3 regions of the Lysinibacillus sp. NPDC096212 genome follow, and region 3 is predicted to be linked to each of the others. Evidence: riboswitches for the same ligand, from Rfam matches in the RefSeq annotation. Region 3 holds a riboswitch; each other region holds the start of a gene.
The links. A riboswitch is a leader RNA that binds a small molecule or an ion and turns the genes downstream of it on or off. The one in region 3 is predicted to bind cobalamin.
Positions count from the first base shown of each region.

Region 1: another riboswitch for cobalamin. It lies ahead of ACIQ7T_RS22875 (hypothetical protein); the one in region 3 lies ahead of metE (5-methyltetrahydropteroyltriglutamate--homocysteine S-methyltransferase).
Region 2: another riboswitch for cobalamin. It lies ahead of ACIQ7T_RS22085 (energy-coupling factor ABC transporter permease); the one in region 3 lies ahead of metE (5-methyltetrahydropteroyltriglutamate--homocysteine S-methyltransferase).

Region 1 is NZ_JBIWFQ010000030.1:42,327-46,613, reverse strand. Features, by position in the region: gene ACIQ7T_RS22885 (hypothetical protein) at 1-678, opposite strand; gene ACIQ7T_RS22880 (amidase family protein) at 882-2,354, shown strand; cobalamin riboswitch at 2,449-2,663, shown strand; gene ACIQ7T_RS22875 (hypothetical protein) at 2,740-3,618, shown strand; gene ACIQ7T_RS22870 (YjcZ family sporulation protein) at 4,245-4,287, opposite strand, start outside.
Region 2 is NZ_JBIWFQ010000028.1:56,917-61,203, reverse strand. Features, by position in the region: gene cobJ (precorrin-3B C(17)-methyltransferase) at 1-1,312, opposite strand, end outside; gene ACIQ7T_RS22090 ((2Fe-2S) ferredoxin domain-containing protein) at 1,317-1,688, opposite strand; cobalamin riboswitch at 1,827-2,009, opposite strand; cobalamin riboswitch at 2,239-2,423, shown strand; gene ACIQ7T_RS22085 (energy-coupling factor ABC transporter permease) at 2,563-3,309, shown strand; gene ACIQ7T_RS22080 (energy-coupling factor ABC transporter substrate-binding protein) at 3,311-3,583, shown strand; gene cbiQ (cobalt ECF transporter T component CbiQ) at 3,589-4,287, shown strand, end outside.
Region 3 is NZ_JBIWFQ010000004.1:187,292-191,578, forward strand. Features, by position in the region: gene ACIQ7T_RS05830 (C40 family peptidase) at 1-287, opposite strand, end outside; gene ACIQ7T_RS05835 (VOC family protein) at 669-1,031, opposite strand; gene ACIQ7T_RS05840 (DUF5367 domain-containing protein) at 1,091-1,489, opposite strand; gene ACIQ7T_RS05845 (TetR/AcrR family transcriptional regulator) at 1,502-2,077, opposite strand; cobalamin riboswitch at 2,283-2,461, shown strand; gene metE (5-methyltetrahydropteroyltriglutamate--homocysteine S-methyltransferase) at 2,648-4,287, shown strand, end outside.

The sequences.
Region 1 (4,287 bases), on a different contig from region 3:
TCATAAAATACCACCATTCTTATTGCAATAAAATTCTACATCAATTAAATGAGAAGAAGAAACACCGCTTTCAGAGTATTTTCCACCCACAGTAATGATATAAGAGCGACCATCAGCATCAATTGTATATTTGTATCCTTTTTGGATCCAGTTACCACTACCATTTTCAATTTTCGAAGATAGAGAGTTCATAGCTGAAAACAACTGCCTACTTTCAGTTGTATTTGAATTTAACTGTGTATCAAAAGAGCCTTCAAAACTAATAATAGCAACCTTTGAACCTGTATGTATTTCCACTGTTTTCGGTACTGAAGTTGGAGCATACGCATCATTATTTTTTAACACGATAAATGAAGCATCTACTCTTTCTTTTAACATCTTTTTAAAATCACTACCCTCAACCCAGTATTCATCAGTAAAATTTGATATAGGTTCTATTTCAAAGTTTTCATGATATTCTTCGTTCACTTTCTCTACAAGAGAAATATATTCCTTGTAATACTTTTCTTTTTGTTCCTGCGTTAAATTTAAAGGAGTTGGAGCTACGATTTTTTCTTTTTCTACTGTTTGTTCATCGGTCGATGGTTTGGATGATTTTACATTTTCTGTTTTTTCATTTACACACCCTGTTAAAAAGAAAATTCCCAGTAAAGCTCCTGCAAATATATATTTTTTCAATATCTTCACCTCACAAAAACGAATTAAATAACAGAATAATTAGTTATTTATTTAAACTATAACACATTTACAAATACTGGGGCAGAAAATATATGAAGTAACGAGCCTGAGGGAATGAACTTTGAAATTTCAATAGTTAAAAAAACAATTTAAGCACAAGTTTCCCTTTTTGGTATAATATTGAAAGAGGGGGGGATTTGAAAATGGGTATAAATTTTAATAGTTTTCTTAAAGAAGAATTGTCAGTAATCGATATTCAAACAGCTATGGTACAAGGTGATATAACATCAAAAGAATTAACTATGTATTATTTGCACAGAATTGCTAAGTATGATCAAGGCGGACAGAAAATTAATTCTATGCTTGAAATTAATCCTGAAGCGATATTTATTGCTGAAGCATTAGATGAGGAAAGACTAACAAAAGGGGCTAGAGGGCCTTTACACGGAATTCCGGTAGTTTTAAAAGATAATATCGAAACGAAAGATTTTATGCACACTAGTGCAGGCGTAATAGCATTGGAAAATTATTTAGCTAAGCAGGATGCATTTCTAGTAAAAAAGCTTCGTGAAGCAGGGGCTGTTATTTTAGGGAAAGCAAATATGACTGAATTAGCAAACGCTATGTCGAGTACGATGTGGGCGGGTTATAGTTCTCGAGGTGGCCAAACACTAAATCCTTATGGCGATCCAGAACTTTATGTGGGAGGATCTAGCTCAGGGTCAGCGGTAGCAGTTGCATCGAACTTTTCAGTTTTATCAATTGGAACTGAGACAGACGCCTCGATTTTAAGTCCAGCTATTACAAATTCAGTAGTTGGCATAAAACCGACTGTTGGGCTCATTAGTCGACAGGGCATTATTCCGTTTACATACTCTCAAGACACAGCAGGGCCAATGGCTAGAACAGTAACAGATGCAGCTATTTTATTGGGCGTGTTAACAGGAGTAGATCAAGACGACGTCGCTACATATAAAAGTGAAAGAAGGTTATATAAGGATTACACCCCTTTTTTAGAGGCCACAGGATTAAATGGCGCTAGAATTGGTGTTTATAATAATGCCTCAAAAGCTTATTATGACTCAGAGGAATATGATGAAACACTTTTTAATAATGCAATTCAGGTTTTAAGAGATCAAGGAGCCGATATTATTGAAGGCATCGAAATCCCTTCTTTTCATAGAGACTGGAAATGGGGAGTACCACAATACGAATTAAAGCATAGTTTAAATAATTTCCTTGTAAATCTACCTTCCCACATGCCTGTGCATTCTATCTCTGAGTTAATTCAATTTAATAAACGTTCAAAAGGAAAGTCGTTAAAATATGGTCAGGATAAATTGGAATTGAGAGAGAAACTATCGAACACATTAAGAGACTCTGACTATTTAAATGCAAAACTAGAGGATTTGTATTTTTCTCAAGAACAAGGAATCGATTATACATTAAAAAAATATGAATTGGATGCGATTATCTTTCCATCATATATAGGTTCGACAATTAGTGCAAAAGCTGGTTATCCGTCTATTGCCGTCCCAGCAGGGTATATGAAAACTGGGAGACCGTTTGGCATAACATTCGCAGGAACTGCATTTAGTGAAGATGTTCTAATAAAACTTGCATTTTCATTCGAACAAGCAACTAAACTACGAAAAGCACCGAAGTTGAGTGAGTAGTTTTAAAATATCTAATTGCCTCAATTGACTTTAAAAATACTGTACTTTACTATTAACGGAAAGAAATCTAGTATTTTCCAGTTTATTGACAACTGAATAGCGTAGAGTAATAGGTGTAAATTGCGTGCAATTTACTGAAAAGGGAAGTCGGTGCAAATCCGACACTGTCCCGCACCTGTAAATTCATAAAGTATAAAAAACGTTTCATTCTTTTAATAAACTCGATCAACAACGTTTCAATTCGTTTGTTGGTCGTTCTTTTTTTGCGTTGAAAGTGAGTGACCCAAAAGCCAGTGATTCTGAATGGCCTTGGCATGTTATAGAAGAAGTTCAAGTAGAGTTATTCAAACAATAAGCAAAAAATTCAAGTTGGGGGAAATACATAATGATAATTAAACCGACAAAAAAAGTCTTACTGTCATGGATGAAAAGTTATGTCCCTGAAAGAGATTTATTTTTTCTATCAGAAGAACATCTTAATGAAATTGACTTTACAGATGTATTGTTAATGCCCATAGATGAGTTTTATACTCACAGCACATATCAGCATTTAAATTATGTTAATAGTTATGAATACTGGAATATAAAGAACGCACAATATGTAATTATTGCTGAAAAAGAATGGATTGAGAGCAAATCGAAAGAGGACCAACAATTGATTTTAAGTTTTCAAGTGCAATGTGAAAGAGGGCTTGTACTCCCCGTTAAATTTATAAAGGAGATAGAAAAAGTACCTTCGAGTTATGTACAGAATGGGCACGTTATCATACAGCGTTCAATGTGGGAAGGTCTTGACGAATCATTTAAAGAACAGTTACTTACAACAATGGTTTATGAATGGTGGGATAAGGGAGAATGTGAGGAACCTCCAAAATCATTACCTAGTTTTCTACAGCAATTTGCTAATACTTTTGGGCATCGTCAAGGTGCAAATTGTTTAGCAGCGGTTTTGTTTGCAATTTCAAAAGGGAAACAAAAGTGGTTTATTTATGAATGGATATATCAAAAAACATTTCTTGAAAAATTAAGTCAGTATAACTATGAAGAGGTCCTAGGTGAAGGGATACAACAAGGCGACATTGTGATTTGGAAGGATGAAAATGGTATTATTCAACATGCAGCTTATCATATTGGTGAAGAACTATATTTTAATAAGCATGGACAAACGATGTTTAATCCTTGGAAGATACTTTCGAAAAAGCAACTATATAAAGAGTGGGAGCACCTAACACCTGTGAAAATGAGAAAGAGGATAACGAAATAATAAAAGAGTATCTACAATCCGAGTTAAAAACTAATAAGAACTGGAATATATTATGTTATTCAGACTTTACAGCAGATGCAAATGTTTGAAGAGACACATGGAAAGTTAGGTAATAAGCGAGGAAATACAGAAAAAAATCACGATAATCTAGTTATTGCAGGAGCATTATCCGTACAGGGAATGAAGGCGAATAAGTGGTATGTATAGCAAAATCCTATTACTGATTAGTTAAGTGTAATGTATTACAATTATTGGTATATGGGAGGTGACTAGATGGAACTTATATTAGTCTATAATAGTAAAGAATATTAATTACCGTATGAAACAATTCAATAAATCATTCAAACAAGGAATATATTTGTAGACGGAAAATCGTTAAATATTACATCAGTGACTGTAGATTTAGATGGTAAGGTATATATTCGCATATAATTATAAATACATAAAGGTCACATCTAACAAGGTGTGGCTTTTTATTATGCCTTAGGCGGTTGAGTATGAAATTGAAAGAGGAGAATTTAAAAGGATCACCCGGAGGATAGTGACCCTTAGTAAAGATTTGGAGGTGTAAGGTTAAATTAGTATTACCTTACAATAGTTATGAGAATTTTAGGAGATATAGGGTATTAATAACCTCTATTCATGAAAGTAGCGCCGACAATAATTAGA
Region 2 (4,287 bases), on a different contig from region 3:
TTTCTTGAATTTCTTCCGCATATGGAATCGAATCGAACTTTTCTCCATAACAGAAGTCACAAGCCTTTAACGATAGCACGTCACCAATTGGTGCTAGTAAAAAGCCAACTTCACGAAGCTTTGCGGTAACCTCTTCAGGCTCGGACGTTGGAACTTTCAAATGAATTTGATGGTCTGGTGTATACTCCATCGTTCCTTCCTCACCAACTACCTCAGCCAACGTCATCATTTGTTGAGGACTAAAGAACTTATTGGCAACCCCAGGACTAACCGCTAATTCAAAAATAGATTCGATTTTTTGTTGAACACGCTTAGGTGTTACTTTCACCGCGCTTGTTCCCTTTACCATAGTAAGAGCAGCTGTCGCCATTTCAAGTGACGATTTTTTAGGCTTTTGTTGTGGTGTTATGGCTAAACTGGGCTTAATACGATTGGCATTAGGATCTGTCGCAAAATCATTACGTGCTGCTCCTGTTTCTTGATTCATCGCCCATGGTTCATTTTCTTCTTTAAGTCGTTGATGTGGTCGTAACGGTTGTTTTTCCTCACCAAGTGTATATTTACGCTGATAACCACGTGGCGTAATCATTTTATTGTCGTAGAAGAATGTTGTTGAATTCCCGATAATAACCGTTGTTAACATGCCGATATCATGTTCAAGCATTTCTGCTAAAGTAGTCATCGTTATTTCCTGACGGTCACGATACGCGCTTTTCACAAGTCCAACTGGTGTATCTGGCGAACGATATTCCAATAAAATTCGTTGTGCCTCTACAATTTGTCTCGTACGACGTCCACTTTTCGGGTTATAAAGAGCAATAACAAAATCCGCCATTGCTGCTGCTTCTACTCGTTTTGCAATTAAATTCCAAGGTGTTAAGTGGTCACTTAAACTAATGGTACAGGCGTCATGCATAATGGGAGCACCTAGTAAACTGGCACATGAATTAATAGCTGAAATACCTGGAACAATTTCTACCTCGATACCAGTTGCTTCTGTCCAGCCTAGCTCGATTAATACCTCATACACTAATCCTGCCATTCCATAAACCCCGGCATCCCCACTGGAAATGACCGATACGATACTTCCAGCCTCTGCTTGACGCACCGCTTCTTGCGCACGTGAAACTTCCTCTGTCATACCAGTACTAATAATCGACTTTGCACTAACTAAATCCTGAATCAGTTCAACATAAGTTTTATAGCCTATAATCATATGACTTTGTTGTAGTGCCTCCACAGCACGAGTCGTAATATGTTTAAAGTCTCCAGGGCCAAAGCCAACTACGAAAATCTTACCTTTTTGAGCCATTTTGTTACCCCTCTTTCACCTTTTCAATGCCTTTAATGGCTGTTGTTTGTGCTGTACGCTGCAACGAACCTTCACGCAATGTAAAAACATGCTCATTATGTAACGCTTCATGATTTAAATCTTGTACAAGTACTCTCGCATGCTCCTTCGTTGGCACTCGGTACCAATTGCCCTGAGGATATGCAATGACAACACAAGCATCCTTACACCTGCCATTACAGCGGGTCCTTGTTGTATGTATCTCCTTATCAAGCTCCAGTAACTGTATTTCATCACGAATTGCCTGTGTAATGTCCTCAGCATCTTTTTTCATACAACTACTACCATTGCAAATAAAAAGATGTGTTTTCATCCCCTCTAAATTCCAAGTTGTCATAGTCGTTCTCCCCTCATATGCTTTTAGGAAAAAGAAAAACCTTTACTCTAGACGAAGAGTAAAGGTTTAGTAGAAGCCAAATAAAAACGAATATATACTGGTACTCGCTTTCGCTTCAACTTCTCCCTCCGAAAAGTTTGCTTGCATCATCACATAAGCAGGTTTCCTGACTTAAGCTTCCTTTTACTTTCGCGCCTTCCTAAGTTTTCACTAGTGGCATCCGCGATTTCATCAGCTATTACAGTAGCGGGGGCTGTATCGGACTTTCACCGATTTCCCTATTATCTTGAATATTCAAGCACTTATGGATGTTTTATATGAATTATATGGTTTTTTTGTAATTGAAAACTGTTTCTATCATAGCTTATTTTTTTAAAATTTCAATATTTCTTTCTTAATTTGTGACAATTTTTTTAAAATTCCATAGAAAAATGCGACATCCATTTTCTATTTATCTAAATTTTCGACATAGACACCCAATTTAAAATTTTTTCACAAAAGGGATAGCATATATATGGAAATTCGTGTTACACTTTGTCGTGAAATCTCACAACTTCATCTTTTTTTCGGTGTGAAATGTTCAGCATTTCGCTTAAAAGGGAAGCCGGTTTAAGTCCGGCGCGGTCCCGCCACTGTATTAGGGAGTTTTATAGATAATGTCACTGTCCAAAGGATGGGAAGGCCTATAAAACGTTGAACTAAAGCCAGGAGACCTGCCGAAAAATATGTGATCGTTTCAACCTACGAGGATGGGTGTGCGGCTTAGCAGATTAGAATTTTATTTGCTTTTTTAGCTATGCACTTTTCCACTATCGGAGAAGTGCTTTTTTTCGCATACTTTTTCTAAAAATTTTAATGTAAGGAGGAGAGATTTTTGAAATTTTCAGGTTGGAAGCTTAGTTATTTTTTATTGGCATTTTTATTCGTACCAAATCGTGCATTTGCGATGCATATAATGGAGGGCTTTTTGCCAATCGAATGGGCGATTTTTTGGTGGGTCATTTCGATTCCATTTATTATTTTAGGATTACGTTCTATTCGTAAAACCATTGATGAAAATCCTGAAACAAAAATGATATTAGGGCTTTCGGGTGCCTTTGCCTTTGTACTTTCTGCCTTAAAAATCCCTTCTGTAACAGGAAGTTGCTCGCATCCTACAGGTGTTGGACTTGGAACAGTTCTTTTTGGACCATTAGCGATGAGTGTTATCGGGACAATCGTATTATTATTCCAATCTTTACTGTTAGCGCATGGTGGGCTTACAACATTAGGGGCAAACACTTTTTCTATGGCAATTATGGGTCCTATTATCGCCTACTATGTATTTAAGGGCTCACAAAAATTGGGACTATCCTTTTCCATTGCTGTCTTTTTAGCAGCAATGCTTGGTGACTTAGGTACATATATTGTCACTTCTGTCCAATTAGCTCTTGCCTTCCCTTCTGAGGTCGGAGGCTTTATGGCTTCATTCACTAAATTTGCTGGTATTTTTGCGTTAACACAAATTCCTCTTGCTGTTAGTGAAGGAATTTTAACAGTGATCGTTATGAACTTTCTGAAAAAATACAATGTGAGTGAACTAAAAGCTCTACGTGTGTTCTCTGCAAAGGAGGCTCACTAAAATGAAAAAAAACTTACTGCTCATCGCCATTGTTGTGTTGTTAGCAATCGTTCCCCTGTTTATTCAAAAAGGTGCTGAATTCGAAGGGGCTGATGGCGAAGCGGAAGCAGCAATTAGTGAAATAGATGCTAGCTACGAGCCATGGTTTGAAAGCTTATGGGAACCACCAAGTGGTGAAATTGAAAGCTTATTATTCGCACTACAAGCTGCTATCGGTGCTGGTTTCATCGGGTATTTCATCGGCTTAATGCGCGGCAAACATAAAGAAGGTTAAACGCTATGTTACTCATTGATAAGTATGCTTATTTGAATAAACTAGCGTCTGTTCATCCGCTAGAAAAAATGACGTTATCCCTTGGACTGCTTTTATTGTCGCTTATCATGAGAGATGAACGAATTTCACTCATTACATTTATTGTGATGAGTGCTTTTATCATTTTAGGCGCAAAAATCCCTGCTAAATATTACGCAAAGTTATTGTTGCTACCTGGATTTTTTTTACTATCAAGTTTAGTATCCATTTTAATTTCTATCGCGCCAGCGACAAACAGGCTTCCTTCAAACATTTGGTCATTTTCTCTTCATAATTGGACAATTTTTGTCAGCAGTGCAAGCCTAGTAACAGCGCAGCAGCTTTTTTTCATCGTCCTTGGCAGCATTAGCTGTTTGTATTTTTTAATTCTCACAACATCAGTCCAATCTATTTGTTACGTCTTACGACAATGGCGACTCCCAACTCTATTTGTAGAGTTAGTAGAGCTAACGTATCGTTTTATTTTTATCTTTTTAGACAGTATGCAAAAAATTCATCTTGCCCAACAGGCTCGTCTGGGATACAGCTCCCCTATGCAGTGGCTTCGATCGGTATCAATGCTAATTGCAGCTTTATTTGTCGAGATGTTCCAACGCAGTCGTGAGCTAAACAATGCAATGGAAGCACGTGGTGGCGAAATGGTCTATTGGCAGGATGATGTTCCC
Region 3 (4,287 bases):
GCAAGGTCAACACCATTTTTCTCGAAAATGTACATAATAAATGATGCGCAAGAGAATTTATAAGGATATGTAGCCTTGTATTCTGTATTACTATATGTCGCCTTACCAATTAAGCTTTTTCCAGCTTGAATTAGTTGATCCGCTTTCGTATTAACTGCTTGTGAGTTATTCAGGGCATTTGTTGTTGCAGCCTCTACTTCTATAGGTTGAACAGTTGGTTGTACCATCCCCACTGTGCTAAAACCTATCGTCAATGCTAATGTTGTTGATAAAAATCGTTTATTCATGTTGTTATTTCCTCCTGAAGCTATTGTTAGGATTAATCCTGATTTGGTTTGTCACTGGAATTAATCGTAGCATGAAAAAGTAGGGCTTCTTTGAGGTAATTGTTACCACGGTGGATGGGAAATTGCTGTAAACACCTGATATAAAAGGCTTCATCGCCTTAATTTACAGTTGTATTACAAATGTTTCAGTTGGCTGAAGTGTTTTTTAGTATCGAAAGAAGGAGGATGTCGATAAAATTCAGAAGTTGGGTGATAAAACGTGAAAGTTAGTCGATAAAATTCAAAAGTTGGGCGATAAAATGTAAAAGTACCCCGGCAAAATTAAAAAGTTGGAAGACATGCCAGTTGAATAGAAAATAATTTCTATTCAACTGTTTTCTTTTAGAATTCTTGAATCATCTCCACTCTATTACCGAATGGATCTCTAAATTCAAAGCGTTCAAAATGAGGAATAGGAACTGAGTCGAAAATTTCTATATGATGTTCGGCTAGTACCTTCTTCCAATGTTCGATATTTTCAACTTGATAGGCAATATGAGCCTTCGTCGTTAATCTATCAAAGCCATCCTCTGTACCTACATGTACCGCTCTATTGCCGACCTGTAACCAAAATCCACCTCGTCCTTTCAGCGAATCAGGCTTTTCAATTTCTTTTAGTCCTAATACTTGACAGTAAAAATGTCTTCCTTTTTCTTCCTCACCTTTTGGTATTGTTATTTGAACGTGATGTAAGCCTATAATCATTTTTTCTCCTCCTTTAATTCTAATCATTACTTACTTCTAGGATAATAATGTAAAATCCTTTAATTTGATGAATGAATAGTATTCTTTTTCACGAATGAAGCATTTGTAAAACCAGTAATGAGAATTAGGGAGTAAGCCCATAATAGCCATGAGGCGAAATATCGATCTAAGTCAGCCGATAAATTCGGGAAAATATTGTCGAAAACTAACAATACGACTGCATCGATGAGCATTCCAGGTAATACGATACAAATAGCAGCCAGTAACCGTTCTGTACCTTTTGTCTTTTTCAAAGAATAAATAGGTATTGTCGCTATCCAAACGATTGGAATAGCTAAAATGTAAGTAGCTATCATGAGGAAAGGTTCTTCAAGGGTAAAAAAGTAGTGCCCTACAAATCGAAATACGGCACTTGCTACAAGCCAAATCCCAAAACCCCAGCATAAAAAGAATCGCATAGTTTTCCTCCTCTAATTATTTTCTAGACGATGCAATGTCTGAAGGATTTTTTCTAATTGCTGATAGAAGACATCTACATCGAAATCGTCCCTCATCATCACTTGTAAGGCTAAGCCATCAATAAGGGCGTTGAAAAAAATGCTCCAAGTTTCCATCGACACGCCATCAATTGGTGATGTATCCCATAATTTATTTAAAATGTTACATAAATGTTCATTTTCAGCCGCTAAAATTTGTCCAATTTGCTGTCTAATAGTTGGGTTCGTAAAGCCGAAAACGATTAAGGTGAAAAATAATTTATGATAAAACGCATCATTTTCATATCGACTTTTTGCAGAGAAAAGTGCAGATTGAATCATTTCTCGATCAGTCATCAGAATCTCATTCCAGGAATTTTCACAGATGTCTTGGACAATTTCTAGAATGATTTGCTCTTTTGATTTGAAATGATAATAAATAGTTCCTTGTGTCACCCCAGCTTGCTCAGCAACAGCCTTTAAGGTGAATTTCTCAATCCCTTTTTCTACTAAACTTTGCTTGGCAGCCATTAATAAATCTGACTTTTCAATACCAGTAGGTTTTGCCATTTGTTTACACCTCCTTTGTTATTAGTTAGTTGGATAACTAACTATAAAATAACAGAATATCCCACTATTTACAAGTTTTTTTGGTAGCGGGGCTGCTAGTCTTCGATGATTCCATATGTTCGGAATAATAGCAGTATGAAGAATCAAACAAATCTGAAAATAAATCTACTTTTCAGAAAAATATATGTTATAGTAAAACATAATTAAATATTGTGTAAGAGTTGGTGCCGAATGAAAGTTTGGCTTAAAAGGGAAGTCGGTGTAAATCCGACGCTGTCCCGCAACTGTAAATCGGAGCAAATCACAATTGCCACTGGGAAACTGGGAAGGCTGTGAGGCGTGTTGATGAGAAGCCAGGAGACCTGCCAATATCTAGTACACACCAAATACCTACGTGGAAATAGGTGGTGAGATGTGACCATATCGGCCCTGTGCGACAATAAATCATGCGATATTTTGAAAGAATTTCGTATTGTTTCTTGATAGCTAATTTTGATATGCAATGACAGCCATTTTCCAAAAAAAAGGAGGGTGGCTTTTTTTTTATTTTGATTGATAGGAGAGATAAACATGACGTATACAAGTACTACAGTTGGTTATCCGTATATCGGAGAAGATCGTGAATGGAAAAAGGCTTTAGAGGCATTTTGGAAAAAGGAGCTTTCAGAGGATGAATTTTTACAGCATTTAAAGGATATTCGCCTAGCTCGAATAAACAAGCAGATTCGTCTCGGCATAGACATGATAACTGTCGGAGATTTCACACTCTATGACAGAATGTTGGATACGGCAATGATGTTTGGCTTAGTTCCAAAGCGCTTTGATTGGCAGGGAGACAAAGTTGATTTACAAACTTACTATGGGGTAGCTCGTGGTAGTAAAAAAGCCGTGGCTAGTGAAATGACAAAATGGTTTAATACAAACTATCATTATATTGTGCCAGAATATGAGGGACAACCTTTGCAATTAACAGAAAATAAAATATTGGCAGACTTTTTAGAGGCTAAGGAAGCGTTTGGTATTACAGCAAAACCTACATTGATTGGCCCATATACATTTTGTAAATTAACAAAAGGCTATGACAAACTATCGCAGATTACATTTATTTTAGCATTACTACCACTTTATACGCAGGTCTTAAAGGAGTTAGTGGATGCTGGTGTAGAGTGGATTCAATTAGAGGAGCCTGCTCTTGCCACAACACTAGATGAAGCGGAGGTTAAACTTGTTCAAGAAATTTATAGACAATTAGTTGCATCAGTACCCGAGGTTAACATTATGCTACAAACATATTTTGAGTCATTATCGGCATACGAGTCAATTGTGACACTTCCGGTTCAAGGAATTGGGTTAGACTTTGTGCATGGCTATGGCGAAAATATGGAGGCATTACGTCAATTTGGCTTCCCACAAGATAAAGTATTAGCGGCCGGTATTATAAATGGACGAGATATTTGGCGCTCCAATCTAGCAGAGGCTAGCTCAACTATTAAAGCTATTGAACAGCTAAGTGGTGCTAAAGAAATATGGATTCAATCTTCGTGTAACTTACAGCATGTTCCAATTACAACTACTCTCGAAACAAAGCTCGATCCAGTTCTAAAAAATGCCCTTTCTTTTGCAGATGAAAAATTAGTTGAAATCAATGAAATAACAAAATACTTACAAGGCACAGGAAGCCCCTCAAATCAAAAAACATCTGAAAGTATGAAGGCGATTGAAGCGTTGAAAAATCACCCGGCTCGTCAAAATAGAAGTATTCAACAAGCCATTAAAGCAGTGTCAGCACAAGATTTTGAACGCCAGAGTGAATTTAAAACACGTCAAAAGGTTCAACAACAAGCCTTGCAATTACCGCTGTTCCCAACTACAACAATTGGGAGCTTTCCGCAATCAGACGAAGTCAAACGTACACGAAGTGCATGGCGAAAGAAACAACTATCTGATGAGGATTATGCAGCGTTTGTCGAACAAGAGACAAAACGTTGGATCACTATTCAAGAGGAATTAGATATCGACGTTTTGGTACACGGTGAATTTGAGCGCACAGATATGGTTGAATATTTCGGGGAAAAACTTACTGGTTTTGCATTTACGGAGAAAGCATGGGTTGTATCATATGGCTCTCGCTGTGTGAAGCCACCAATTATTTATGGTGACGTTGCATGGGAAGCACCGATGACAGTTAAAGAAACAGCCTATGCCCAAAG